Regions from separate parts of the Paraburkholderia sp. SSBN10T genome, predicted to be linked through region 2. Evidence: riboswitches for the same ligand, from Rfam matches in the RefSeq annotation. Region 2 holds a riboswitch; the other holds the start of a gene.
The links. A riboswitch is a leader RNA that binds a small molecule or an ion and turns the genes downstream of it on or off. The one in region 2 is predicted to bind glycine.
Positions count from the first base shown of each region.

Region 1: linked by a shared signal. The riboswitch ahead of gcvT (glycine cleavage system aminomethyltransferase GcvT) and the one ahead of AC1ECK_RS01240 (D-amino acid dehydrogenase) in region 2 are both predicted to bind glycine.

Region 1 covers NZ_JBWQQI010000002.1:332,836-347,778, reverse strand. The annotation lists gene AC1ECK_RS04150 (hypothetical protein) at 106-753, shown strand; tRNA gene AC1ECK_RS04145 (tRNA-Arg) at 902-977, opposite strand; gene AC1ECK_RS04140 (c-type cytochrome) at 1,278-2,186, shown strand; gene AC1ECK_RS04135 (hypothetical protein) at 2,294-2,896, opposite strand; gene AC1ECK_RS04130 (UvrD-helicase domain-containing protein) at 3,010-5,094, opposite strand; gene AC1ECK_RS04125 (oxidoreductase) at 5,316-6,368, shown strand; gene AC1ECK_RS04120 (hypothetical protein) at 6,556-6,909, shown strand; glycine riboswitch at 7,050-7,152, shown strand; glycine riboswitch at 7,201-7,362, shown strand; gene gcvT (glycine cleavage system aminomethyltransferase GcvT) at 7,447-8,565, shown strand; gene gcvH (glycine cleavage system protein GcvH) at 8,627-9,007, shown strand; gene gcvP (aminomethyl-transferring glycine dehydrogenase) at 9,070-12,000, shown strand; gene AC1ECK_RS04100 (alginate lyase family protein) at 12,119-13,261, shown strand; gene AC1ECK_RS04095 (L-serine ammonia-lyase) at 13,290-14,678, shown strand; gene AC1ECK_RS04090 (thiamine pyrophosphate-binding protein) at 14,930-14,943, shown strand, end outside.
Region 2 covers NZ_JBWQQI010000001.1:255,239-270,181, forward strand. The annotation lists gene AC1ECK_RS01190 (polyamine ABC transporter substrate-binding protein) at 1-948, opposite strand, end outside; gene AC1ECK_RS01195 (aspartate aminotransferase family protein) at 1,025-2,461, opposite strand; gene AC1ECK_RS01200 (glutamine synthetase family protein) at 2,496-3,830, opposite strand; gene AC1ECK_RS01205 (gamma-glutamyl-gamma-aminobutyrate hydrolase family protein) at 3,862-4,653, opposite strand; gene AC1ECK_RS01210 (hypothetical protein) at 4,951-5,172, opposite strand; gene AC1ECK_RS01215 (cupin domain-containing protein) at 5,606-6,157, shown strand; gene AC1ECK_RS01220 (aldehyde dehydrogenase) at 6,249-7,736, shown strand; gene speB (agmatinase) at 7,869-8,834, shown strand; gene AC1ECK_RS01230 (MFS transporter) at 8,861-10,123, opposite strand; gene AC1ECK_RS01235 (MarR family winged helix-turn-helix transcriptional regulator) at 10,120-10,653, opposite strand; gene AC1ECK_RS01240 (D-amino acid dehydrogenase) at 10,760-11,992, opposite strand; glycine riboswitch at 12,034-12,147, opposite strand; gene AC1ECK_RS01245 (LysR family transcriptional regulator) at 12,447-13,352, shown strand; gene AC1ECK_RS01250 (nuclear transport factor 2 family protein) at 13,693-14,094, shown strand; gene AC1ECK_RS01255 (SDR family oxidoreductase) at 14,153-14,908, shown strand.

The DNA of each region.
Region 1 (14,943 bases), on a different contig from region 2:
TCTACTATCACTCAACGCCCTGGACAGCCTCAACTACTTAGCCAAAAAAGCGGCGATTGCTGGCACATTACTGATATCGAAGCGCGCTTAAAGGAGCGTCACCGTATGGAAGCGGTCAAGCGGGTGTGGAAAGACCCGGTATGGAGCAAACTAATCGCAGGGGTTATTGCGACCTTCAGCGGAGTTATGTGGGTTCGCGTCGAGGGATATTTAACCGTATCCACCCCGCAAAGGATCGCAGCGGCCGTGCGTGATCTCGCGATGACAGACACACACATGACCGTTTTGCTGTTCTCTTTCATTACCCTTGCCGCACTGATTATCGGCGCTTGGGGAATGCGTTCCTACTTAAGACGAACTGAGCAACTGATAGGCGATCTTCCGACGCGCGTCGGAACGGCAAATCCACGTTCGCCACTGCTGCCTCAGAGGGACTATCTGACCGATGTGATTTACGGAATTCGTTGGCGTTGGGTTGTATTGCCGAATGGTCACGTAGGTAATCTAAAAATGTTCTGCGCCGAATGCGACTATGAACTGCAGAACTTCGCATTTAGAGGGCCTTTGCAAATGGTCTGTCAGTGCAATGGGTGCGGGCACGAGGCGGAAATTCCGATTACAAATCCTAGTGAAGTTTTCCGGAAGGTAACACTAGAAGCCGAGCGCAGAATTCGTACGGGCGAGTGGAAGAAGTCGCTACAGACCGAGCGCATCACATCATGGCTCCATGTAGGCAGTGGTCACCGCTGGTAAACTGAGTGGGCCTAGTCAATTCCGATAGGGCGCAACCTAGCGGAAATCGTCGGACTGCTGTCGGACACTAAGCGGGTAGAAAGGGATAGAATTTGTACCGGATAGCGCAGACTTGAAGGACGCAAGCCCATGATTCCAAACGACAAATTGGCGCGCCCGGCTGGGATCGAACCAGCAACCCCTGCCTTCGGAGGGCAGTACTCTATCCATTGAGCTACGGGCGCATCGACATGAGAAACGAAAAACACGAAAGCGCCACGAAAGCAGCGCTAAAGCGAGACCGAGAGAATACCCGGTTTCCGGCGACCCGTCCACCGACCGCCCTGGAGAGGCCCCGCCAGCCTCCACGCCGCACCGCCATCCAACACCACCGATACGGGTAAACGCCCGCTGAAGACCCCCAGCGCCGGCTCGCCGCCGCCGAAACCTTCCGTCTATAATCGTCCGTGGCTGATAAAGAAAAAAGAAAAGGTCGTTGCCGTCACGCTGTACCGCTCACAATACCCACGGGAGACGAGACAAGCATGAGCGAAGCACCAAATAATCACGAAGCCCCGATCAAAACCCCCGCGCAGCTCGTTGCCGCGATCATCGCTGGTTTTGCTGTTCCGATCGTCATCATCGTCCTGCTCGCGGTCTACGCGGACAACTGGATCCGCACCGGTGCCGGTACCGACAGTCTCTCGGACGCCGAGGTCAGCGCCCGCATCGCGCCGCTCGCCCAGGTCGACATTCGCGACGCCAACGCGCCGCGCGCCTACAAGACCGGCGAGGAAGTCTACAAGGCCGTCTGCTCGGCCTGTCACGCCACCGGCTCAGCAGGCGCCCCGAAATTCACCAACTCCGCCGACTGGGCGCCACGCATCGCGCAAGGCTTCGACACGCTCTGGCACACCGCCTTGACCGGCAAGGGTGCGATGCCGGCACGCGGCGGCACCAGCCCGGACGACTATAGCGACTACGAAATTGCCCGCGCCGTCGTCTATATGGCGAACAATTCGGGCGCCAGCTTTGCCGAACCGCCGGTGCCCACCGCGGCGCAAGCGGCGTCAGGCGCGACCGCGGCGGCGGCCCCCGCGTCCGGCGCCACTGCCGACGCAGGCACAGCGGCGTCCCAGGCAGCGGCGGCGCTGGCCGCGATTGCCAGCGCACCGGCAGCCGCGCCCAGCGGCGCGACCGAGAGCGCGGACGCTTCGCAGGCCGGCAAGGTGCTTTACCAGACGGTCTGCCAGGCGTGTCACGCCGCCGGGGTCCTGAATGCGCCGAAGTTCGGCGACAAGGATGCGTGGGCGCCGCGTCTCAAGGACCCAATGGACACGATTTACAACTACGCCCTGCATGGCAAGGGCGCGATGCCGCCTAAAGGCGGGTCGAACGCATCCGATGCCGACGTGAAGGCAGCTGTTGACTACATGATCAGCGCGGCAAAATAAGCGGCGGGTGGCGCGGCGGCTTTAGCTTCGACACCAGCCAGCAAGACTTGCAGACTAAAAAGAAATCCCTGCAACGTGACAACAACACGGGCAGGGATTTTTTACGTTCAGGCGTTGCTCCGTGGCGCAACGGGCATGGCGGGCACAGCGAAGGCACGGACAAAAGCCAGCGCCGGGATCGACCCGGCCAGCGCCTCAAGATGCTCACGCAGCGCGGCGGGCGCCAGCCACGGATAACTCAACCCTTCCTGCAACGCCGCCAGCAAGTCGCCTTCAGGATCGGGCACCACATCCATCCGCTCGATGTGGATATGAAAAGCGCTCACGCGCCCGGCATCCGCCGTCGCATCCGAACCGAACGTCCACCGGTACACCCCATGCCCGACGCGCAACGCCTGCGTCGCCGGCTCGCGCATCACCACGAGCCACGGCAACGCTTCGATCACGTCGTTCACCACCGCCAGCGAATCGCACACATAGTAGGTACGGCACTGCGCATACTGCGCTCCGAAATCGCTGACCAGCGTCCTCGCGATCGCCGCCGTCCCGACCGTGCGGGCCGGGAACGCGATATTCGAGGTTGCGAGAGAAAAGGTGAGAACGGCGTCGGACGCGAACACTTCGGCGATGCGCTCGGCACGCGTGTTGTCCTTCGCGTCAATATAGGTTTCGAGCGCGCTGCGGTAGCGCGCGAGCGGCAAACTGGTCATGCGGGCGGATCTCCGTTGAGCGGGCCGCGCCACTGTAGCGTGCCGCCGCTCCGGCAGCGCCGATGGACCTGCCGCAAGCGGGGTCTTGCCGAAGAACCCCGCCGCCATCCTGCTCAAGGCTTCTGCAGCAACGCCTTCAAACTCGCCAGCCGGTCCTTCGGCGACATCGGCGCTTCCTCAGCCGTCGGCGGCGGCGCCTCGTCCAGCCCCATTTCGGGAATGAAGCGCGACGGTTCGCACACCACCGTCTCCCGCGCCCGCTTGCGCTTCTTGCACCAGTTCAGATGCAAGCTGCGCTGCGCCCGCGTAATCGCCACGTACATCAGGCGGCGTTCTTCCTCGATGCGGGCATCGTCGATCGGCGCATCGTCCGAGCCGCCTCGGTGCGGCATGATGCCTTCCTCGACGCCCACCAGAAACACGTGCGGATACTCGAGTCCCTTCGACGCGTGCACGGTGGAGAGCCGCACCGCGTCCGGATCTTCCTCTTTGCCTTCGAGCATCGACATCAGCGCGACCGTCTGGATCAGCCCCAGCAGGTTCTTGCCGGTGTCGGCGAGGCCGTCCGCATTGTCGTAGCCGGTGGCTTCGCTGCCCGCCTCGGGCTCGGGCTTGGTGCCCTTGCGTTTCAACCACTCGATAAACTCGAGCACGTTCTGCCATTTCGACTGCGCCTGGCGCTCGTCGAACGCGTCGTACAGGTAGGCTTCGTAGTGGATCGCGTCCATCAGGTCGTTGAGCACCTCGCTGGCGGGATCTTTTTCCGCGCGGTCGGTGAGGCGCTGCATGAAATCGCAGAAGGTCCGCAGCGGCTCGACCTGGCGCGCCGACAAGCGCGCCTCGATGCCGCCCATATACACCGCCTCGAACAGCGACACTTTCGCCTGACCCGCAAACGACCCAAGCGCTTCCAGCGTCGTATTGCCCACGCCGCGCCGTGGCGTGGTGATGGCGCGGATGAACGCGGGATCGTCGTCGGCATTGGCGATCAGGCGCAGATACGCGCAGATATCCTTGATCTCCGCCTTGTCGAAGAACGATTGCCCGCCCGACAGCACATAGGGAATCCGCTCGCGCCGCAGCACCTGTTCGAAGATGCGCGCCTGGAAATTGCCGCGATACAGGATCGCGTAGTCGCGAAACTGCGCGCGCCGCTCGAACTTGTGCGCCGACAACCGGAACACCACGGATTCGGCTTCGTGCTCTTCGTCGTTGCAGCCTGTCACGGTAATCGTGTCGCCCATGCCGTGTTCGGACCACAGCTTCTTCTCGAACAGCTTCGGATTGTTGGCGATCACGTTGTTGGCAGCGGTCAGAATCCGTACCGTCGACCGGTAGTTCTGCTCCAGCTTCACCAGATGCAGTTTCGGAAAGTCCTTGCCGAGCTGCGCGAGGTTTTCCAGCGTCGCGCCGCGCCAGCCGTAGATGGCCTGGTCATCGTCGCCCACCGCCGTGAACGCGGCGCGCGGGCCAGCCAGTTGCTTCAGCAGCTCGTACTGGCACGCATTCGTGTCCTGGTACTCGTCGATCAGCAGATAGCGCAGCTTGTTCTGCCAGCGCTCGCGCACCTGTTCGTTCCTGGCGAAGAGTTCGGCGGGCAGGCGGATCAGATCGTCGAAGTCCACCGCCTGATACGCGTGCAGCGTGGCGACGTAGTTGCGGTAGACAATCGCCGCCTGATGCTCGTCCTCGTTCGCCGCGATCGCCATCGCCTCTTCCGGCATGATCAGGCCGTTCTTCCACAGCGAGATGATCGACTGGATCTTGCGGATGAAGCCCTTATCGGTGGAGCCGACCTGCTCCTGGATCATGCCGAAGCAGTCGTCCGAATCCATGATCGAGAATTGCGGCTTCAGGCCGACGTGCTCCGCTTCCTGGCGCAGAATCTGCACGCCGAGCGAGTGGAACGTGCACACCGTCAACTGATTGACGGGCACCTTGCGGCCTTCCTTGCCGGGCGTCGTCAGCGTCTTGCCTTCGAGCAGTTTGCCGACGCGCTCGCGCATTTCCGCAGCGGCCTTGTTCGTGAAGGTGACGGCCGCAATATGGCGCGGCTCGAAACCTTTGACTTCGATCAGGTGCGCAATCTTCTGCGTAATCACGCGCGTCTTGCCGCTTCCTGCGCCGGCGAGCACAAGACAAGGACCATCGAGATAGCGCACCGCTTCGTTTTGAGCGGGATTCAGGCCTGCAGACATCGTGTGTGGGCGGGGGTGTAGCGGTTGAGGGCGCGGTGCGGTGCTGCGATGGACCTGCCGGCCAATCCGTCTCGCGCGAGAGCAGCGATGTTAACACGAACACCTGACGAACCCCGTGACACGCCCTCGCCCAAGTCCTCCCGCGCGAGGCATGCCACAATGACAGGCCACGCGCCGCCGCCGCGGTGGCAAAGCGGCGCGCCTTCTTGCAGGAAACTCACATGTCTGCACCGCTCAAAACAGGATTGATGGGTTACGGTTTCGCCGGCGCGACCTTCCACGCGCCGGTCATCGAACACTGCGGCCGGGCCACCGTCGCCGCGATTGCGACCAGCAAGGCCGAGCAGGCCCGCGCCGACTATCCGCGCGCCGCCGTCGTGTCGGACCTCGACGCACTGCTCGCGCTCGACGATATCCAATGCGTGGTGATCGCCACGCCGAACGACACCCATTTCGAACTCGCCAAACGCACGCTCGAAGCCGGCAAGCACGTCGTGGTCGACAAGCCAGTCACGCTGACGGCCACCGAAGCGCTCACGCTCGCCAACCTGGCGCTGGCGCACGGCCTCACCTTTGCGCCGTTTCACAACCGCCGCTGGGACGGCGATTTCCTCACCGTTCGCGACTTGCTGGCGAGCGGCGAGCTGGGCCGCATCACCCACTACGAGTCGCACTTCGACCGCTTCCGTCCGGATGTGCGGCCGCGCTGGCGCGAGGAAGCGTCGCGCGGCGGCGGCCTGCTGTTCGATCTCGGGCCGCATCTGATCGACCAGGCGCTCACGCTGTTCGGCACGCCGGCCACCGTATCGGCGACGGTCAAGACCCATCGCGACGGCGGCGGCGCGCCCGACTATGTGCATCTGCAACTCGGCTATGCCGATCTCGAAGTCGTGCTGCACGCGAGCGCCCTCACCGCGCTGGCGCCGCCGCGCTTCGCCATCGACGGCACGCGCGGCAGCTACGTCAAACGCGAACTCGACACCCAGGAAGATCAGTTGAAGGCCGGCCTGCGCCCCGGCGACGCCGGTTTTGCCGGCGGCAATGCAGCAGGCCTGCTGCGGGTGCTCGACGCCGCGGGTCAGGAGGTCGAACGTGCCCTGCCGACCCGCGACGGCGACTACGTCGGCTTCTATCGCGCGCTCGCGGCCACCATCCTCGACGGCGAGCGTTTCCCGGTCAGTCCGCAGGATGCTGTCGACGTCATGACGATCATCGAACTGGCCGCGCGCAGCGAGGCGGAAGGCTGTCGTCTGCCGTTCGAACGAATCCGCTGAGATTGCCGCCCAAGTCAGCACAATTCACGACTTACATGCCAGCAGCCGCTGCTAACAGTTCCGAAAGGAACGCCCCGTTACAATATATTGCCGTTTTCAGGTCATCGTGTAGCAGCGGCTAGCCGTTGCTACACGGTATCGATCTGAGCATCGATCACAAAAGATGACGACAAGACAAGGAGTGGGTATGCAACGTTTCATCCGTGCGCTGGCTGGTTTGGCGCTGGCTTCCTCGCTGGCCGCTTGCGTGGTCTCGCCGCCTCCGCAGGCGCCGGCGCCGCACCCTGACCAGCACGAAATCGCCATTGAGCGCCTGAATCAGGTTTTTGGCCGCATCGACAACCTGAACCGCCGCATCGACAATCACGTCAATCAAGGCTACTACCCGCCCCCGCAAGGCGGCGCACTGCATCACCGCCTCGACGTGATCCGTCAGGAAGCGCACGACATGTCGGCTCAGCATGGTGGCGGCCTGTCCGGCGACGAACAGCGCGTGCTGAACCAGGAACTCGACGGCGCAGCTCACGCAATCGGCGAGTAAGCCTGCAGCAATCTGCTGTCACGGCAAAGGCGCGGGAGTCACTCCCCGCGCTTTTTTTTGGCGCGCGCCAAGCGCAGCGCGCCGCCGCGCCACGCTGCGAAGCCTTCAATTGACAAGCCTGTGGGCCTCGCGTACATTCGCCGCACGCGTCGGGAGAGCGCGCTGGCCGCCATGTTTTTAGCAGGCCGCGCCGCCGAAGGGGCACACCCGCAAACTCTCAGGCAAAAGGACCGACCGCGTCGAAAAACCCGTCTGATTCCGGCATGTTCCGGGCTTTCTTCAGACACCGGTTTTTCGCACTCTGGAGAGCGGCAGTAGCCAGCGGTCTCGACTCTCGTCGAACCAGGCAGGCTGCCCACCGAAGGGGCGCGCGTTTCACCGTGACGGCTTGCAAAGCATTGCAAATCCGCACGGCGGCGCAATCTCTCAGGTATCGAGGACAGAGGGGTCATGCATGGCATCGCTCGCAGGCATTCTTGCCGCGAGGGATCAAACCGCATGGCCTTTTTGCTATCCGTCGAATTGCCTGAGGCCCTGATGACCGAACTCAAACACACCCCGCTTAACGCCACCCATCGCGCGCTGAAAGCCCGCATGGTCGATTTCGGCGGCTGGGACATGCCCGTCAACTACGGCTCGCAAATCGACGAACACCACGCCGTGCGCAGCGACGCCGGCATGTTCGACGTGTCGCACATGTGCGTGGTCGATTTCACCGGCGAGCGCGTGCGCGCCTTCTTCGAACACGCGCTTGCCAACAATGTCGGCAAGCTGCAAACGCCGGGCCGCGCGCTCTATTCCTGCCTGTTGAACCCGAACGGCGGTGTGATCGACGATCTGATCGTCTATTACTTCAGCGAGACGCACTTCCGCCTCGTCGTCAACGCCGGCACCGCCGAGAAAGACGTCGTCTGGTTCAGCCAGCTCAACACCGAAGGCAGCTACGGCCTGACCATCGCGCCGCGCCGCGATCTGTCGATCGTCGCCGTGCAAGGTCCGAATGCGCGCGAAAAAGTCTGGCAAGTCGCGCCGTCCAGCCGCACCTCGACCGAACTACTCAAGCCGTTTAACGCCGCAATCGTCGACAACACGCCGTTTGGCGAATTGATGATTGCCCGCACCGGCTATACCGGCGAAGACGGTTTCGAAATCGTGCTGCCGGCCACTTCCGTATGCGAGTTCTGGGACGCGCTGCAGCGCCAGGGCGTGCGCCCGGCCGGTCTCGGTGCACGCGACACGCTGCGCCTCGAAGCCGGCATGAACCTGTACGGCCAGGATATGGACGACAACGTCTCGCCGCTCGACGCCGGCCTCGCCTGGACCGTGGATCTGACCTCGCCGCGCGACTTCGTCGGCAAGGCGAAGCTCGAAGCCGACGGTTGCCGCTCCGCGTTCGTCGGCCTGATCCTGCAAAAGGAAAACGGCAAGGCAGGCGGCGTGCTGCGCGCCCATCAGAAGGTCGTCACGCCTTACGGCGACGGCGAAATCACCAGCGGCACGTTCTCGCCCACCATGCAGGAATCCATCGCCTTCGCACGTGTGCCGAAGGACGTGAAACCCGGCGATATCGTCCACGTGCAAATCCGTGATAAAGCCCTTCCCGCAAGCGTGGTAAAACTGCCGTTCGTGCGCAACGGCAAAGTGCTTGCTGCTTAAGCGTCGTCGCGTGCGCTTTCTCTTTTAAGTCAATACCGAACACACCGCATAGGAGCATCCGATGAGCATCCCGGCCGATCTGAAATACACCGAATCGCACGAATGGGTCCGCACCGAAGCAGACGGCACGCTGACGGTCGGCATCACCGACCACGCGCAAGAAGCGCTCGGCGACATCGTCTTCTTCGAAGTCCAGGAACTGGGCAAGACCGTCAGCGCCGGCGACACCGTCGCGGTCATCGAATCCGTGAAAGCCGCTTCCGATATCTACGCGCCGGTCTCGGGCGAAATCATCGAAGCGAACACGACCGTCGCCGACACCCCGGACGCCGTCAACACGACGCCGTACGAAAGCTGGCTGTTCAAGATCAAGCCGGCAGCGGACGCAACGCATGACCGCCTGATCGACGCCGACGCGTACAGCAAGTCGATCGGCGCCTAAATATTTAACCGTCAGGTGCGGCGTCCGCTGAACGCGGACGGCCGCACCGCCAGGAACACCTCATGAAGCTCGAACACCCGGATCGTCTGATGAACCGCACTCCTCTCTCGCTCGCCGCGCTCGAAGTGCATGACGCCTTCGCTGAACGGCACATCGGCCCGGATTCGGCCGACCAGCAAGCGATGCTCGAAGCCCTCGGCTTCGCCTCGCGCGCCGCGCTGATCGACGCCGTGATTCCGCAGACGATCCGCCGCAGCGAAACGCTGCCGCTCGGCCCCTTCGCCCAACCGAAGAGCGAAGCCGAAGCGCTCGCCGCGCTGCGTGAACTGGCGGACAAGAACCAGGTGTTCCGCTCGTATATCGGACAGGGCTATTACAACGCGCACACCCCGACGGTGATCCTGCGCAACGTCCTCGAAAACCCGGCGTGGTACACGGCTTACACGCCGTATCAGCCGGAAATCTCGCAAGGCCGTCTCGAAGCGCTGCTGAACTTCCAGCAGATGATCATCGATTTGACCGGCCTCGCCATTTCCAACGCGTCGCTGCTCGACGAGGCGACCGCCGCCGCCGAAGCCATGACGCTGCTGCAGCGCGTGGGCAAGCCGAAGTCGAATATCTTCTACGTCGCCGACGACGTGCTGCCGCAAACCATCGAAGTGGTGAAGACGCGCGCCATCCCGGTCGGCATCGAAGTGAAGGTCGGTCCGGCTGCGGAGGCCGCGAACGCCAACGCGTTCGGCGTGCTGCTGCAGTACCCCGGCGTGAACGGCGATGTGCGCGACTACCGCGCGCTCGCTGAAGCGATCCATGCAGCGGGCGGCCATGTGGTCGTTGCCGCCGATCTGCTCGCCCTCACCATGCTCACTCCCCCGGGCGAATGGGGCGCGGACGTGGCCGTCGGCAATACGCAGCGTTTCGGCGTGCCGGTCGGCTTCGGCGGCCCGCACGCGGCGTACCTTGCCGTGCGCGACGAATTCAAGCGGCAAATGCCGGGCCGTCTGGTCGGCGTGACCGTCGATGCCCAAGGCAAGCCCGCCCTGCGTCTCGCGCTGCAAACGCGCGAACAGCACATCCGCCGCGAAAAGGCGACCTCGAACGTGTGTACCGCGCAAGCGTTGCTCGCGATCATGGCCAGCATGTACGCGGTCTATCACGGCCCGCACGGCCTGAAGACGATCGCCCAGCGCGTGAACCGCATCGCTGCGCTGCTTGCAGCCGGTGCGAAAAAACTCGGCTACACGCTCGTCAACGAAACCTTCTTCGACACGCTCACGTTCGAAACCGGCGCCCGTACCCAGGCGCTGCATGACGCCGCGACTGCGAAGCGCATCAACCTGCGCCGCGTGAGCGACACACGCGTGGGCATCTCGATCGACGAAACCACCAAGCGCAGCGACCTGGCCGATCTGCTGGCAGCGTTCGCGCAAGCGGCGTTCGTCGACGAAGCGCCGCAAATCGACGCGCTCGACGCCGAACTGCCGGTGGAAAGCACGATGCCGGCGGCGCTCGAACGCACCAGCGCGTACCTCACGCACCATGTGTTCAACCGTCATCATTCGGAAACGGAAATGCTGCGCTACCTGCGCAGCCTCTCCGACAAGGATCTGGCGCTCGACCGCTCGATGATCCCGCTCGGCTCCTGCACGATGAAGCTGAACGCGACCTCGGAGATGCTGCCGGTCACCTGGCCCGAGTTCGGTCAGATTCACCCGTTCGCGCCGGCTGAGCAAACCGTCGGCTACCGCGAAATGATCGATCAGCTCGAGCAGATGCTGGTGGCGGCAACCGGCTACGCGGCGGTCTCGTTGCAGCCGAACGCCGGCTCGCAAGGCGAATACGCGGGTCTGTTGATCATCCACGCGTACCACGCTTCGCGCGGCGAAGGTCATCGCAACGTCTGCCTGATTCCCGCTTCGGCGCACGGCACGAACCCGGCGTCGGCACAGATGGCCGGCATGCAGGTCGTCGTGGTGGCTTGCGACGCGCAAGGCAACGTCGATATCGAAGACCTGAAGGCGAAGGCCGCGCAACACGCGGACAAGCTGGCCGCGATCATGATCACGTACCCGTCGACGCACGGCGTGTTCGAAGCGAACGTGCGCGAAATCTGCGAAATCGTGCACGCGCACGGCGGCCAGGTGTATGTGGACGGCGCGAACATGAACGCGATGGTCGGCCTCACGGCGCCGGGCCAGTTCGGCGGCGACGTCTCGCACCTGAACCTGCACAAGACTTTCTGCATTCCGCACGGCGGCGGCGGCCCGGGCGTCGGTCCGGTCGCGGTCGGCGCGCACCTCGCGAAGTTCCTGCCGAACCAGGTTTCGTCGGGCTATGAACGCACGCCTGACGGCATCGGCGCAGTCTCCGCCGCGCCTTACGGCTCCGCTTCGATCCTGCCGATCTCGTGGATGTACATCGCAATGATGGGCGCGAAGAACCTCACCGCTGCCACCGAAACCGCGATCCTCAACGCCAACTACGTCGCCAACAAGTTGGCGCCGCACTACCCGGTGCTGTACTCGGGCCCCGGCGGATTGGTCGCGCACGAGTGCATTCTCGATCTGCGTCCGCTCAAGGAAACCAGCGGCATCACCGTCGACGACGTCGCCAAGCGCCTCGCCGACTACGGCTTCCACGCCCCGACGATGAGCTTCCCGGTGCCGGGCACGCTGATGGTCGAGCCGACCGAATCGGAATCGAAGGAAGAACTCGACCGCTTTATCGAAGCGATGATTGCGATCCGCGAGGAAATCCGCGCCGTCGAAGAAGGCCGCTCGGACCGCGAAGACAATCCGCTCAAGCATGCGCCGCACACCGCGGCCGTCGTGATTGCCGACGACTGGAAGCATGCGTATACGCGCGAAACCGCCGCATACCCGCTGCCGTCGCTGATCGCGAAGAAGTATTGGCCGCCTGTCGGCCGTGCAGACAACGTGTATGGCGACCGCAATCTGTTCTGCTCCTGCGTGCCGATCGCGGATTACGCGTAACGCCGCCGCAGTAGCTGCCTTGAACCGCGCACCGCCTTACGGCGGCGTGCGGTCCTGTCGTTCGCGCCCGGGAACGGCTAACATCACACACCGAATCAGCCCAACGAAGGAGTTTCGCATGGTGCGAAAGGTGCTAATGATGGAAAGCCGGAGCTATTCACGGCGCATGCCGTCCTGGCAGGCCGCGGGCACGCCGCTCGCGACCCTGCTGCTGGTGTGCGGCGCCGTCATGCTGCCGGTGCGGCACGCCCGCGCAGCGATGAATTTTTGTGCAGCGCCTGCGCTGCAAACCAGCGAGCGCACGAATGCCGATCCCGGCGTCAAGGCACTGGTCGCCAATGTGGAAGCGCATCTGAACGAGCCTGCGCACGCCGTGGCGAAGCTGCATACCGAAGGCACCTTGCCGCACGAAGGTATCTACGATCAGAGCGTCGAAGCCGAGAAGGATCTCGACCTGCTGCGCGACGCCGCGCTGGCCTGGCGCGCCACCAGCGACGATCGCTATCTGAAGCTGGTCGACCGTCTGCTGTACGCCTGGGTGACCACCTATGAGCCGAGCTTCAACCCGATCGACGAAACCCATTTCGAAGGCCTGATCCTCGCCTACGACATGACCGCGAGCGCGCTGCCGGTGAAAACGCGTAACGCGTCGATGGCGTTTCTGACGAAACTCGGCAACGGTTACATCGCGCAGATCGACGCGCAGCCGCGCCCGCTCACCGGCACGTTTCGCAACAACTGGCAGAGCCACCGGGTCAAGCTGATTGCGATGGCCGCCTTCACGCTCGACAACCGCAAGATGATCAATGGGGCGCAGCGGCTGTTTGTCGAGCACATTGGCGACAACATCGAGCCGGACGGTTCGACGATCGACTTCCAGGAACGCGATGCGCTGCATTACGTGACCTACGATCTGCAGCCGCTCGTGACGGCGGCGCTGGCGGCGCGCCGCCACAACCGCAACTGGTTGCCGGAGAAAGCCATCAACGGCGCGACGCTGGCCGCCGCGCTGAACTGGCTGACGCCGTACGCGGTGGGCACGAAGACGCATGAGGAATTTGTGCATTCGAACGTATCGTTCGATGCAAAACGTCGCGAAGCCGGCTTGCCTGGCTATTCGGGCGAGTGGGATCCGAAGAACGCGACCGAACTGTTTCACCTGGCAGCGCGGCTCGATGGCCGCTATACGCCGATCGCGCTGCGGCTGGCGCCGACGCCGCCCGCATGGCTGGCCGTGTGCCTGCCGTTGCCGGCACGTTAAACCGATACTTCTATTTGCAGGAGCAGTAATGGCAGTCAGTGTGTTCGACCTTTTCAAAATCGGCATTGGGCCGTCCAGTTCGCATACGGTCGGGCCGATGCGCGCGGCGCTGATGTTCGTCCAGGGGCTCGAGCGCGACGGACTGCTGACGCGCACGGCTTCTGTGAAGGTGGACCTGTACGGCTCGCTCGGCGCGACCGGCAAGGGCCACGGCACCGATCGCGGCGTGATGCTCGGCCTGATGGGCGACGCGCCGGATACCGTCGACCCGGACACGATCGCGCAGCGCCTAGAAGCCGTGCGCACCTCGCGCACGTTGGCGCTGCTCGGCACGCACCCGGTGCCGTTCGTGCAGAAGGACCACATTTCGTTTTATCGCCAGGCGCTCACCGAGCATCCGAACGGGCTCAAGCTGCGCGCGTTCGATGCGCAAGATGAGACGTTGCGCGAATCGACGTATCTGTCGGTCGGCGGCGGCTTCGTGGTTACGGCGGGCGCGCCGAATACCAAGGTGCTGAGCGCCGTCGATCAGTTGCCTCATCCGTTCCGCAGCGGCAATGAGCTGCTCGCGCTGTGCAAGGCCACCGGCAAGAGCATCGCGCAGTTGATGTGGGAAAACGAGCGCGTGTGGCATACCGAAGAGGAGACACGCGCGGGTCTGCTGAAGATCTGGGACGTGATGCAGTCGTGTGTGGCGCGCGGGTGCGGCATCGGCAATCCGGATGCGGACGGCAATCTGCCCGGGCCGTTCCAGGTGAAGCGGCGCGCGCCGCAGTTGTACCGTTCCTTGTCCGGCAACCCGGAACTGGCGTTGCGCGATCCGCTGTCGATGGTGGACTGGATCAATCTGTACGCGATTGCCGTCAATGAAGAGAATGCGGCGGGCGGACGGGTGGTCACGGCGCCGACCAACGGCGCGGCCGGCATCATTCCGGCGGTGCTGCATTACTACACACGCTTTATGCCGGGCTCGAACCAGCAAGGTGTGATCGATTTTCTGATGACGGCTGCGGCCATCGGCATTCTGTACAAGCTGAATGCGTCGATTTCGGGTGCGGAAGTGGGCTGCCAGGGTGAAGTGGGCGTGGCCTGCTCGATGGCAGCGGGCTCGCTCGCGGCGGTCATGGGCGGCACGCCGGAACAGGTCGAGAATGCGGCTGAAATCGGCATGGAACATAACCTTGGGCTGACCTGCGATCCGGTCGGCGGCATGGTGCAGATTCCGTGCATCGAGCGTAACGCGATGGCGTCGGTGAAGGCGGTCAATGCAGCGCGGATGGCGCTGCGTGGCGACGGTAGTCACTATGTGTCGCTCGATTCCGTCATCAAGACGATGCGCGAAACCGGCGCGGATATGAAGACCAAGTACAAGGAAACCTCGCGCGGCGGGTTGGCGGTGAATATCGTCGAATGTTGATGTCGGAGCGGGGTAGTTAAGCCGCGTGGCGTGCGGCTTTCGCTCTCTATTTGAATCGCGGCGAGTGCTCGCTTGCAGCGCCGAACCTCACTGAGTCGCGGCGAATATCTGCTTGCCGCGCCACGCCGTTACCGCGCTGCGGCATTGCCTTTCCAGTGACACCGGCTGCCGAGTCGGCGTAAGCTGTCGAAGCCCGTCGGCCCCACGTGGCCGACCAGCCGACCGACGACCCGACTGGAGGCTTCATCGCAATGCCGCTGCCGAA
Region 2 (14,943 bases):
GGTGATCGCGGCGTTGACCTTCGGATCTTCGATGTAGTTGATCCACTTGAGCGCGGCTTCGGGGTGCGGTGCATCCTTCGGGATCACCATCACGTCGAACCACAGCAGGCCGCCTTCCTTGACGTTGGAGAACTTGACGGTGTAGGCACGCTTCGCTTCAGCGGCACGGCGGCTTGCGATGCCGACGTCGCCGGACCATGCCACCGCGACGCACACGTCGTTATTGGCGAGGTCGTTGATGTAGCCGGAGGAGTTGAACTGGGTGATGTACGGGCGGACTTTCTTCAGTACTTCGAACGCAGCCTGGTAGTCGGCCGGGTTCGTGCTGTTCGGATCCTTATGCATGTATTGCAGTACCGCTGCGAAGACGTCCACGGCCTGGTCGAGGAACGACACGCCGCAGCCCTTCAGCTTCGAGAGGTTGGCCGGGTCGAACACCAGCGCCCAGCTATCGACCGGGGCGTCGGCGCCGAGCGCCTTTTGCACGGCCTGCACGTTGTAGCCCACACCGTCGGTGCCGTAGGCCCAGGGCACGCCGTACTGGTTGCCGGGATCGGCGTCGGTAATCATCTTCATCAGAACCGGGTCGAGATTCGCCAGGTTCGGCAGCTTCGATTTATCGAGTTTCTGGTAGACACCGGCCTGAATCTGCTTGGCCATGTAGTTGGACGTCGGCACCACGATGTCGTAGCCGGAGCTGCCTGCCAGCAGCTTGGCCTGCAACGTATCGTCGCTGTCGTAGTTGTCGTATTTCACATGAATGCCGTCCTGCTTCTCGAAGTTCGGAATCGTATCCTTGGCGATATAGTCCGACCAGTTGTACACGTTGAGTTCGGTGTCGGCCGCAAGCGCCGGTGAGACCGACAGCGCAGTAAAGCTCGTGACGGCGAGAAGCGCGGCCCCCGCGACCGCATGACGAAGATGACGTCCAGTATGACTAGCGCTCATGGCTTTTTTTCCCTTGAAGTTGAAGTTCCGGCATGAGCGCGTGTCGTGGTGCGCTCGTGCCGGAAAAGAACTGCCGTTACGAAATTCCGAGTTGTTGTGCGGTCGCATCGATGGCTTTCTTCGCCTTCGAGACGATCTCGTCGATTTCCTGCTTCGTGATCACCAGCGGCGGCGACAGCAGCATCCGGTCACCGGTGGCGCGCATGATCAGGTTGCCGTTGAAGCAGAAGTCGCGGCAGATCGTGCCGACATCGCCGCCATTGGCAAAGCGCTTGCGCGTCTTCGGTTCCTCGGCAAGTTGCAGGCCCGCCACCAGCCCGGTGCCAGCGATATCGCCGACGATCGGATGGTTCGCGAAGGTCTCGCGCAGCTTCTTCTGGAAGTACGGGCCGGTATCCGTCTTGACGCGCTCGACGATTTTTTCATCGCGCAGGAGCTTGAGGTTGGCCACCGCCACCGCTGCCGCGACCGGATGGCCGGAGTAGGTGAGGCCGTGATTGAAGTCGCCGTTTTCGATGATCGCGCGAGCGACGCGGTCATGCAGGCCGACCGCGCCCATCGGGATATAGCCGCTCGTCAAACCCTTGGCGAGCGTGATGAGGTCGGGCTCGAAGCCGAAGTGCTGATGGGCGAACCACTCGCCGGTGCGCCCGAAGCCGCCGATCACTTCGTCGGCAACCAGCAGGATGTCGTACTTGCGGCAGATGCGCTGGATTTCCGGCCAGTAGGTCGACGGCGGGAAGATGACGCCGCCGGCCCCCTGGAAAGGCTCACCGATGAACGCGGCGACATTCTCCGCGCCGATCTCGAGGATCTTCGCTTCGAGTTGCTGCGCGCGGGCGAGGCCGAACTCTTCCGGCGTCAGATTGCCCTCGGCTTCGCCGAAGTAATACGGCTGGTCGATATGAACGATGTTCTCGACCTTCGACGGCATCTGCTCATGCATGTAGCCCATGCCGCCGAGCGTGCCGCCGGCAATCGTCGAGCCGTGATAGCCGTTCTTGCGCGAGATCACGACCTTCTTCGCCTGCTTGCCCTGCGTCGCCCAATACTGATGGACGATGCGCAGGACGGTGTCGTTACCTTCGGAGCCGCTGTTGCAATAGAAGAAATGGTTGAACGGCGCCGGCGCCAGTTCCGCGAGCAGGGCGGACAGTTCGATCACCGGCGGGTGCGTGGTCTTGAAGAAGGTGTTGTAGTAGGGCAGTTCCATCATCTGCCGGTAGGCGGCGTCGGCGAGTTCCTTGCGGCCGTAGCCGACATTCACGCACCACAGGCCGGCCATGCCGTCGATGATCTGGTTGCCGTCGGAATCCCACAGATACACGCCTTTGGCCTTGACGATCACGCGGCTGCCGGCCTTGTTGAGCGAACCCATGTCCGAGAACGGATGAATGTGGTGCGCCGCGTCGAGCGCGCGATATTCGGCGGTGCTGCGTTGTTGCGAAACCTGCGCGGCTGCAGCGGGCTGGGCCGGCTGCACGTACGCGACTTCTTCTGTTCTGTAGCTCATGTTGCCTCCAATGTTCTGTTTGCTTTGCCGCGCCTTAAACGTGCAACAGCAAATGCCGGCGTTCCCACGAACTGATCACGCGGAAGAACGCTTCGTATTCGGTTTCCTTCAGGGCCAGATAAGCCTTGACGAACTTCTCGCCGAGCACTTCGGCGATCGGCTCGCAGGCGCCCATCAGCGTCAGGCCCTCTTCGAGATTGCGCGGCAGTTGATAGGGCAATTCGTAGCCGTCGCTGATCAGCGGCTCGGTCGGGCGCAGGCTCTGCGTCATGCCGAGATAGCCGGCCGCGAGCGTCGCGGCAATCGCGAGGTAAGGATTGCAGTCCACGCCCGGAATACGGTTTTCGATGCGGCGCGCGGCCGGTCCCGAATGCGGAATACGGAAGCCCACCGTGCGGTTGTCATAACCCCACGCCACGTTGATCGGCGCTGCCATGAAGCGTGACAGGCGGCGATACGAATTGATGTACGGTGCGAAGATCGGCATCAGCGCGGGGGTGTATTTCTGCAGCCCCGCGATATAACCGTCGAACAGTTCAGTCGGCTTGCCGTCCGGGCCGGTGAACAGGTTCTGGCCGGTTTCCCCGTCGACCAGGCTCTGATGCATGTGCATCGCCGAACCCGGTTCGCCTTCCATCGGCTTGGCCATGAAAGTCGCGTACATCTTGTGACGCAAAGCGGCCTCGCGCACCGTGCGCTTGAACAGGAACACGCTGTCGGCAAGCTTGAGCGGATCGCCGTGCATGAAGTTGATTTCCATCTGCGCGGCGCCGACTTCGTGAATCAGCGTGTCGACTTCGAGCTCCTGAATATCGCAGTACTCGTAGATGTCTTCGAAGAGGGGATCAAATTCATTGACCGCTTCGATCGAATACGCCTGACGGCCGGTTTCCGGGCGCCCGGTCCGGCCGATCGGCGGCTGCAGCGGCAGGTCAGGGTCCTTGTTCATGTCGACCAGGTAGAACTCGAGTTCCGGTGCGATGACCGGCGTCCAGCCTTTGGCCTTGTACAGTTCGAGCACGCGGCGCAGCACGCGGCGCGGCGAGATTGCCACCGGCGTGCCGTCGAAGTGCACGCAATCGTGAATCACCTGGGCGGTGGGGTCGACCGCCCACGGAATGATGCGGATGGTCGAGGCATCGGGAACGCAGACCATGTCGGGATCGGTGACGCCGGTCAGGGTGCCGTCCTCCGGATAGTCACCTGTGACGGTCTGGATCATCACCGCTTGCGGCAGGCGCATGGATTCGCCGGATTCGAACTTGTTGCGCGGAATGATCTTGCCGCGCGCGATCCCGGCCATGTCGGGAATGATTGCTTCGATCTCGGTGATGCGGTGTTTCTTCAGAAATTCGTCGATGTCTTGCATGATTGTTCTCTCAGTTTTTGCGCGGGCCACTTCAGGCTTGGGTGGCGGCGGATGCCGCGCCGTAGCCGGCCCTGGTGCGCATTCGATCGCGGCATGCATCGCCGAACGCCCGGAAGATCGCGGTGGAAAGCGCGTCGCTCGCGTGCTTCCACTCGGGGTGCCACTGCACACCCAGAGCGAAGGCGCGTGCGTGCTTGACGCTCACCGCTTCGATCAATCCGTCCGGCGCGGTGGCTTCGGCCACGAGGCCGTTGCCCAGCCGCTCGACGCCTTGTCCGTGCAGGGAATTCACCCGTGCCTCATTCGCTCCCGCTGCAAGGCGCTGCAACAGGCCGCCTTGGGTCAGCGCGATCGAATGCGACGGTGCATATTGCACGTCCAGTTCGTCTTCCTTGTTCTCACGGTGGTCGTTCAAGCCGGCCACCGTGTGAACGCTTTGGTGCAGCGTCCCGCCGAACACCACGTTCATTTCCTGAAAGCCGCGGCAGACGGCCAGCACCGGCACGCCGGCGTCGACGGCGGCCCGCAGCAGCGGCAGCGTCGTCGCATCGCGGGCGGCGTCGTGCAGCGTGCCCGGCGCGCTGGCGTCGCCGCCGTAGTGGTGCGGCTCGACATTCGAATAGCTGCCGGTGAACAGCAAGCCGTCGACTGTCGCCAGAATCTCGGCGCTCGCCTGACGGTTGCCGAGCGCGGGCAGCAGCATCGCCAGCGCCTGTGAGCCGTCGACCACGGCGGCGATGTATTTCTCGCCGACCGTATGCGACGGATGCACTCCCATCATCGTTCTGTCGGCGCTGATGCCGACTAGCGGTCTGGTTCGCATGACTAATTCAATGGACGTGTGTGTTCCCCGCTGGACGCGGCACGAACAACGTTAAAACAGGCGCGGCACGATTCCGCAGCCATGCGCAGGGCGCAAAGCCGCCAGAAGTGCAGGCGGGGGTCGTGAGCGGACCTGCCGCGCCTTGCGATGACTCAAGCCGTTCGATCCAGCCGCTTGCGTGGCGCTGCCAGCACAACATGCCCATGTGACAGGCGCTAGCGCGCGTGCTTAAGCGCAGACGCCGGTCAGGCGCGCTCAGGCAAACGGGTGAAGCGAACGGCGAATTTGGGGGAGGCGCTACGGCAGCAGCGAGGCGACTTCGTCCGTGCGTACAGCGATAAAAGCGCGCGCAGAGACGGAATTGTGGCGTCGGACAGAACGGCGGGACAGGATCGTGAAGACGGACAGAAAGCGGCGAAACGCAAGGCTGCCGTTGCTGCCGTCGGCGATGGCGCCTTCAGGACGAAGACGTCTCGCCTGACTGCGTTCCCACCTAACCAAAGGGCCTCGGACTCTCACGATTACACTCGACTAGCGGCGTTGAAAGTATTGAACGCCTCGCTCAGCAAACGCACAGCGCGTTTAAAGAAACGTGACGCTGGATGATCGCCGGATGCCTTAGCGAACCTGCTTCGCTGCGCCGCAAATCACTCGTTCGAGGTCTGTGACGGTGGCATGACGATCGCCTGTGAATCAGCATATACGAGCCAAAAATGCCGTCAAATCATTTTTATAAAAGATTTATTAGGGCTTACCCGAGGCAATAGGACGAAACCCGGGGGTTGGGTACGCATGTTGCGATAGTCAGTATTTCGAATTCCTTTCAGGGTTTTCCCCAGCAGCGGCGGGAATAAAGTGATTAGAATATTCAACACTCGCGCTGTCCTTGCGCGGCCACTTGCTCCGTTTGCTGGTTTCTTCAACCCGGTTCATCCACTCTGAGAGTGCCGTGATGTCCATCGAAGTTGCGACCCGTCTGCAGTACATCCGTAAGAAGAACGGCCTGTCTCAGCGCGAGCTGGCCAAACGGGCGGGCGTCACCAACGGCACTATTTCGCTGATCGAACAAAATCGTGTGAGTCCCTCGGTCGGTTCGCTCAAGAAGCTGCTCGAATGCATTCCGATGAGCCTTGCCGAGTTCTTTACCTTCGAAGTGGAGGCCGATCGTTCCGTGGTCTCGCGCCGTGCCGACATGCCTAACCTCGGCAACGAGTCGATCGAGTTCTATCTCGCCGGCGCGGGCGTGAAGGATCGCAATATGGGCATCCTGCGCGAGGTGTACCAGCCACTCGCGGACACGGGCCCGGAAATGCTCGTGCATACAGGACACGAGGGCGGCGTGATCGTCAGCGGTCAGATCGAATTGACCGTGGAGGGTTGCACGTGGCTGCTCGACCCCGGCGACAGCTATTACTTCGAAAGCCGCTTACCACATCGTTTTCGCAATCCCAGCGCGGAACAAGTCTGCGAAATCGTCTCGGCGAATTCGCCACCGAGCTTCTAGACATTCCGCGTCAACGCCGTTGCGACGTCGGCGCTGGCTGCAACGGCAGCTCTCGCGTTGGACGTCGAACGCACAACATTGAGGCATCCTGATGGAAAAGAACCTGGCTTACTGGCAAGACAAAGCCGCAACGCTTTCGATCGAAGGCCGCGCGTTTATCGACGGCGAATATCGCCATGCCGCAAGCGGACGCACCTTCGATTGCCTGAGCCCGATCGACGGCAAGCTGCTCGCCAAGGTGGCCGATAGCGCCGCCGAGGACGTCAACGCCGCGGTGGCCGCCGCGCGCCGTGCGTTCGATGTGCGTGTCTGGTCCGGCCTGAATCCGCGCAAGCGTAAAGCGATCCTGCTGCGCTGGGCCGGTTTGATGCGCGAGCATCTCGACGAGCTGTCGCTGCTCGAAACGCTCGATGCCGGCAAGCCGATCGGCGACACCACCTCGGTGGACGTGCCCGGCGCCGCGTATTGCGTCGAATGGTTTGCCGAAGCGATCGACAAGATCGGCGGCGAAGTAGTGCCGGCCGACCATCATCTGGTGGGGCTGGTCACGCGCGAGCCGATTGGCGTGGTGGCAGCCGTGGTGCCGTGGAATTTCCCGATCCTGATGGCGTCGTGGAAATTCGGCCCGGCACTGGCGGCGGGCAACAGCGTGGTTTTGAAGCCTTCCGAGAAGTCGCCGCTCACGGCCATCCGTATCGCGCAACTGGCTTACGAGGCCGGGATTCCGGCGGGCGTGTTCAACGTCGTGCCGGGCGCCGGCGAGCCGGGCAAGCTGCTGGCGCTGCATGCGGATGTGGATTGCCTCGCCTTTACGGGTTCGACCAATGTCGGCAAGCTGATCATGCAGTACGCCGGCCAGTCGAACCTGAAGCGCGTCTGGCTCGAACTGGGCGGCAAGTCGCCGAATATCGTGATGCCCGACTGCGCGGACCTCGACCGTGCGGCCAACGCAGCCGCGGGCGCGATCTTCTACAACATGGGCGAGATGTGTACGGCGGGTTCGCGTCTGCTCGTGCATCGCGACATCAAGGATGTGTTCCTCGACAAGCTGATCGCCGCGGCGCGCAGCTATACGCCGGGCAATCCGCTCGACCCGAACACCTCGATGGGCGCGATTGTCGACCACGTGCAACTGGAGCGCGTGCTGAGCTATATCGAAGCCGGGCGTGCGGAAGCGAAACTGCTGCTCGGCGGCGGGCGCGTGAAAGAGGAGAGCGGCGGCTACTACATCGAGCCGACCATTTTCGACACCGCGCCGAATGCTAAAATCGCCCGCGAAGAAATTTTCGGGCCGGTGCTGTCGGTGATCACTTTCGATACGGTCGAAGAGGCCATCAGGATTGCCAATGACAGCGACTACGGCCTCGCCGCGGCGGTCTGGACCGCGAACCTGACGACGGCCCACGAAATGGCGCGCAGCCTGCGCGCCGGCACCGTGTGGGTCAACTGCTACGACGAAGGGGGAGACATGAACTTCCCGTTCGGCGGCTACAAGCAATCGGGCAACGGCCGTGACAAGTCGTTGCACGCACTGGAGAAGTACACCGAGCTGAAGTCTACGCTGGTGCGGCTGCGCTAAAGGATTCGCAAGCCAGCGCGGCGGTGCGCCACTGCGGCACCGTCGCGTTCCCAATGAATCCGAAGCCGGGCGAGACGCGCACAACCTCAGGAAAATCGCGCGTGTTGCCGGCATGTTTTATCAGGTCATCCCATGACTGAACTCCTCTATGGCGACGGTGCAATCCGCCGTCCGTCCCTCTATGGTTCCTCGATCGAAAACACCTACGCGGGCGTGCTGTCGTTCATGCGACGCAAGTACACGCGCGAGCTCGACGGTGTCGACGTAGCGATTTCGGGCATTCCGCTCGATCTGGCCACCACCTTCCGCTCCGGCGCGCGCCTCGGTCCCGCCGCGGTGCGGGCGGCGAGCGTGCAGTTGTCCGAATTGCATCCTTATCCGTGGGGCTTCAATCCGTTCGACGATCTCGCCGTGACCGACTATGGCGACTGCTGGTTCGATGCGCACAATCCACTGACCATCAAGCCGGCGATCGTCGAGCATGCCCGCACGATTCTGCGTTCGGATGCGAAGATGCTGACGCTGGGCGGCGATCACTACATTACGTATCCGCTGCTGATTGCGCATGCCGAGAAGTATGGCAAGCCGTTGTCGCTGATCCATTTCGACGCCCACTGCGATACCTGGGCCGACGACAGTCCGGACAGCCTGAACCACGGTTCGATGTTCTACAAGGCGGTGAAAGACGGCCTGATCGATCCGAAGACCTCGGTGCAGATCGGCATCCGCACATGGAACGACGATTTCATGGGCATCAATATTCTCGATGCCGCATGGGTGCATGAACATGGCACGCGCGCCGCGGTAGAACGGATCATGTCGATTGTCGGCGCACGTCCTGCGTATCTGACCTTCGATATCGACTGCCTCGATCCGGCCTTCGCGCCGGGCACAGGCACGCCGGTGGCGGGCGGCCTGTCGTCGGCACAAGGGCTGGCGATTGTGCGCAGTCTGGGCGGCGTCAACCTGATCGGTGCGGATGTGGTGGAAGTGGCGCCGGCCTATGACCAGAGCGAAATCACCGCAATCGCGGCGGCGCATATCGCTTGCGACGTGCTGTGTCTGTGGCGGCAACGCAAGGTAGCCGGCGCACGCTGATGTTCTGAAGGTGCGGGAAGCCGGCGTTAGTTTGCGGAGGACGCTCCGCGCGGCTGACGCCGGCCGTCGAGCAGACCGAGTGTGTACACGGCGAGCGCGCCGCTCGTCAGCGCCAGTTGCCAGATCAGCATGTCGCTGCCGAGCGCTTTCATCGCAAGGCCGGCTAACAGGGGACCGGCGATGGAGCTTGCGCAGAACGTCAACGAGATCAGCCGCATATTGCGGATCAGCGCGGTCCTGTCACTGCAGGCCGCGGCGTAGACGCCAAGCGTGAGGAAGGCGCTATTCAGTCCACCTAACATCAACGCACTCGCGCTGAGCAACCACGAGGCCGGCCCTGCGAGTCCAAACGAAACAATGGCGAGCACGCTGGCGGCAGCACAGACGATGACCGCCGTGGCCAGGCCGGTGCGATCGGCCAGCCAGCCGACCGGAAACTGCAGGACCATGGCGCCGACGCCGAACCATGTGAGCAACGTGGCAGTTTGTGTGACGCTCATGCCGCGTCCATCGGCAAAGAGCGGAAACAGACCGAACAGCGCACCGTCATCGAGACCGCCCACTATGACGACTACCATGCCGAGGGCGACCACCGGATCGATAGCGGTTGCCGCTTTGCTGGCGGGGCATCGGGCCGGCTGCATGGCTTGTATCGCATCGGCAGTGTCCGTGGATTCATCGGTGTCGGCGGGACGTGCAACCTGATTGGCCGGTTCGGTGGCGCTATCCGCCGCATCGGAACCGGCCAGCCAAAGCGGAATGGCCGCGACGAGCGTAAACGCCGCGCCTGCCGCAAAGACGACCGGGCCGTCGATCCCGTGCCAGGCAGCAAGAGCAGGACCAATGATCCCCGCGACTGCGATCAACGTCTCGTGCACGCCGACCACGCGTCCGCTGGCGTGCGCCGGGACCAGCCGGTAAAGCCAGGTCTCGTTCGCTATCCAGCGCAGTCCGATGCCGAGTCCGATCAGCAGACCGGGCACGATCCATAACGGCCATGTCAGCTCGCGGATGCTGGCGAAGGCGAGGACCGTCGCCGCTAGCGCGATGGCCACCGTCCGCTTTGCCCCGAAGCGTTCGGTGAGCCGCGGGGCCGCCAGCAGCCCGGCGAACATGCCTGCCCACTGAGCCGCGGAAAACAGGCCGGCGCGCGGGGCATCGAGCCCTTGGTGGGCCAGCCACACGGGCAACACCGTGAAGCCAATACCGAACTGGCCGGTCTGCGTGAGCGCCGACACGGCGGTCAGCGCCGCAATGGCACGCCAGCGCACGGGCGTCGCGGGGCTCATGTGCCGCTCCGCGGCGGCATGGGCAAACCCAGTTCGCGGCATTCGACCGGACAACCCGCCTTGATGCAAGGGCCGTCGTCACACAGGCGGCACAGTTGCATGGAATGTGCCGGGTTGCGGGTTTCGTGCCAGAGGATCTTGATCAACAGGTCTTCGAGCACGACGCGTTCGCTTTCGTCGAGACGGCCAACCACGCGTTGCAGCATCCGTTCGCGCGCCGTTTGCAGGCGCTTCACTTCGCGCTTGCCGGCGGCGGTGAGCACGAGCGCCACGGCACGCTTATCGGCACCCGGCTTCTTTTCGATCAGGCCCGCCTCGACCAGTCCCGATACCGCGCGGACAGCAGCCGGATGCGAGAGATCCACCGCATCGCGCAGCACTTCAATGGATGAATCGGGGTATTGGCCGACCGCATTGAGCATGGCGCGCGCCGTGGGGCCGGCGAGGGCGGGCACGGTGTTTTGTGCGTTCATCTCATCCGTCACCAGCAGGGCGAGCACGCCAAGCAGGTTTTCTGTGCGCTGCGTCATGACAATGCCTCAATGTGTGCAGTGTGCATATATGCATGTTGCACACATTGAGGCGGGAATGCAAGCGACTTTTTGAGGGCGCCGTAAAACCTGAAACCTGAAGCGGCTAGGCGGCCCGCAGGCTGGCTTGCTCGATCACATCCGCGACGCCCGCAGCCGTGGCGGCGGACAGCGTCCAGCCAAGATGCCCGTGGCCGGTGTTGTAGAACACGCCGGGCAAGCGTCCTTTGCCCACTTTCGGCAACATGCTCGGCAGCATGGGTCGCAAGCCCGCCCAGGGTATGACTCGCGAGGTGTTCACCTGCGGGAAGTAGCGGCGCGTCCATTCGGTCAACGGGACAATCCGTTCCGCGCGAATATCGCGATTGAAGCCGTTGATCTCGGCCGTTCCGGCCACGCGGAAGCGGTCGGCGCCGAGGCGGCTGGTGACGATCTTGGCGCTGTCGTCGAGCAGGCTCACCCAGGGCGCGCCTTGCTGGCTCGCGGCATCGTCGAGACAGACCGTGATCGAGTAGCCTTTGACCGGGTAGATATTGACGTGGTCGCCGAGCATCGAAGCGAATTCGCGGCTCTTGACCCCGGCGCAGACCACGATCTGCGCAAAGCTCTGCTGAAACGACTCGCCGGCCTGAGTGGCGGCGATGCTGAACGCTCCGCTTGCGTCACGCGTAACCGAAGCGATCTCCGTGTCGTAGAGGAAATTGACGCCATGACGCTCGCAAGCTTGCGCGAGACCGCGCGTGAACTTGTGAATATCGCCGGTGGAATCGGACGGCGTGAAGAAGCCGCCGTGGAAGGCGCCTTCGAGCGCGGGTTCGATGCGGCGAATCTCAGCCGCGCTCACCGCTTCGCGGTCGAGCCCGCCTTCCTTGAGCAGGGCGTTCACCTTGGCCGCCGTGTCGAACTCCTTGCGGGTCTTGTACACATGCAGGATGCCGCGCTGCTCGTGGTCGAACTCGATGTTCTCGCGCGCCGCCATCGCAAACAGATGCTGCCGCGCGGCAATCGCGAGGCGCACGGTTTCGATGGTGTTGGCGCGATAGTGCGGAATCTGCCGCAGAAACTCGCCCATCCACGAGTACTTGTGCCAGCTCGGCAGCGGATTGAGCAGCAGCGGCGCGTCGCGCGTCAGCATCCAGCGCAGGCCTTTGAGAACCGTGGCGGTGCTGTTCCAGACTTCCGCGTTGCTGGCCGACAACTGGCCGCCGTTGGCGAACGAGGTTTCCATCGCCGCATAGCGGTGGCGTTCGAACACGGTAACGTTAAAGCCGCGTTGCGCAAGGGCGTAAGCGGTCGTGACGCCGGTGATGCCGGCGCCGATGATGGCGATGCGTGACATGTGATGGTCCAGAGTAAGTGAGCACGGCCGTTTCCGGCTTCCATGCCCCATCTGTCCCTGTACCTGAGAGTTTCTTTCCGTGCGCATCCCGCTGCCGGGCGGACGGAAATCCCCTTCGGTGGGCGCGTGAAGCGCCGCTCTCCAGATGTTCCCGCTGGGCGGTCCTTGTGCCTGAGAGTTTCCGGGGCGGTTGCTCCGTCGGCGCCGTCACAGCCTTGGCAAGCGTGACAGTCTCTCCCGCGACAGCGTGTAGAACGGCGTAAAGGTAGCCGTTGCCAATAAATCCGGCAAGCGGTTTTTGTGCGCGGGCTGCGGTGCGCGGTTGCCGGGGCGCAGTGGTGGGCGTGTTTGGCGTGTTTTCATGCCCGGCGGCTCTCTGCGCTTATTTGCGCAACACGCATCAATCGTATAGCCTTGCTCAGGCCCATTCGCCCCGATACCACCCGCGCGCACCGTGAAGGACATTCTCTCCCTCAAGCTCTATACCCGCGTAGCGCGGCTCGGCAGCTTCTCGGCTGCGGCGCGCGAATGCGGGCTGTCGCAATCGCAGGTATCGCGCATCATCGCGGAGCTCGAAAGCGAGCTGGGCGCGCGGCTGCTCACGCGCACCACCCGTGCCGTCATGCTGACCGATGCGGGCGCCGAGTTTCTCTCGCGGCTCGACCCGATCCTCATCGCGCTTGAGGACGCGGAGCAGAGCGTGCGCGAAGGCAGCGAATTGCGCGGCATGTTGCGCATGAGCATGCCCAGTAGCGTGGCGATCCGCGAGATCATTCCGCGTCTTGCGCCGTTTCTCGAACGGCATTCCGAACTCCGTTTGCAGATGTTGCTCGACGACCGGCCGCGGGATTTCGTCAGGGAAGCGGTGGATGTGGCGATCCGGCTCGGGCGCCTGGTCGATTCGAGCGCCACCGCCATATTGATTACCCAGATTCCACGCGTTATCGTCGCCTCGCGCGGCTACGTGGAACGCCATGGTGCGCCCGCGGCACCGGAGGACCTGGTGCGCCATCGCATTGTCGACGGACCGGCCTCGGTGGTCGCGAGCGGCTGGAAGTTTGCGCGCGCCGGCGGCGAGGAGGTGGTGGTCGGCCTCGAGCCGCATTTCTCGACCAACGAGAACGAAGGGGCGGTCGCCGCGGCCGTCGCAGGCATCGGCATCACTTCGACGAGCGAGTGGGCGTGCCGCCGCGAACTGAGCGACGGTTCGCTGGTGCGGCTGCTGGTCGACTGGAGGACCGAGGATATTCCCGTGCACGCCTATTTCCCGATGGGCCGGGCGACGCGTGCGGCAGGACGCGCCGTGGTCGAGCATCTGAGCGCCGAGTTCCGGCGCGAACAGCACGCGGGCTTTGCCTGAGTGCTTTCTAAAAGCTTTCTGTCTGCTTTCCTGGCGCAGCAGTGGCAATCCAGCGGCCGCGCCGCGCAGGCCGCTGGCGGCTGCGTCGTCTGTGTCGCCTGTGGCAATGCCAACTAAACCCGCCGCCCCGGCATCTATGCATCTCATACATAAGAGATAGCAAAAACCAACGGCTACCGCCGCGAGCGGGCCGCCTTTATCTTCGTTTCATAACGCGATCCCACTCAGCCGGCACGCCGCTCGCGAAGCCGATGGGCGAGGGCTCGTTCCTTCACTTCAAACCGGTCTTCCGCGGCGCGCAGATTGCCAACGTCGACTCGGCGCTTTCAATGAGACTGACATGAGCAAAACTACGCCTGAGCAAAACAAGGCCCTCGTCCTCGAGGCTTTTGACACGCTTTTCAACCAGCGCGACTATGTGGCTGCCGAACGCTTCTGGTCGGACCGCTACATCCAGCATAGCGCGCACATCGCACCGGGACGCGCCGGCCTGTTCGACCTGATTCGCACGCTGCCTGACACGTTGCGCTACGAGAACCAACTGATCGTGGCCGAAGGCGACTACGTCATTGCACATGGCCGCTTCTCCGGCACCGGCAGGCCGGCGGCGTGGATCGCGGCCGACGTGGTGCGTTTCGAAGACGGCAAGCTCGCCGAACACTGGGACGTTCTGCAGGACGAAGCAACTCAGGCGCAATCCGTGAGCGGCCTGCCGATGTTCGGCGACCGGTTTCCGGCGTAACGCCTGACGGATTGACTGCTGGAATCTCCAACACAACGGCATCTCCAAGGACATCATCATGAAACTCAGCGGAAACACGATCTTTATCACGGGCGGCGGTACGGGCATTGGCCGCGGACTGGCCGAGGCGTTGCACCGGCGCGGCAACAAAGTGATCATCAGCGGACGCCGCCGCGGCTATCTCGACGAGGTGGTGGCGGCAAACCCGGGCATGGCGGCCATCGAGCTGGATATGACCGATCCGGCGAGCATCGAGCGCGCGGCAGCGCAACTGATCAAGGACTATCCGGATCTCAACGTGCTGATCAACAACGCCGGCATCATGCAGCCGGACACCGCGGCGGGGCGGATCGACGACGCGCTGCTCGTCGCCACCGTCACGACGAATCTGCTCGGACCGATCCGCATGACCTCGGCGCTGATCGATCATCTCAAGTCGAAGGACAATGCGGTGGTGGCCTATACCAGCTCGGTACTGGCGTTCGTTCCACTGGCGCCGACAGCGGTGTATTCGTCGACCAAGGCGGCGCTGCATTCGTACATTCTGTCTCAGCGCTTCATGTTGCGCGATACCAAGGTGCGGGTCCTCGAAATCGCGCCGCCCTGGGTGCGCACCGACCTGATGAACAGCCGCGAGGCAGAACAGGCGATGCCGCTGGACGCATTCATAGGCGAAACCATGGCCGTCCTCGGCACCGATGCGGATGAGATTCTGGTGGAAGGGGCGAAACTGTTCCGCGGCAATCCGGGGCCGGGTGAGCATGAACTCGTGAATGGGTTTAATGCGCAGATGGTTAGTGTGTTTGGCGGGTAGCAGTTGCAACCTGACTATTCGCTCGAGCGGACGGC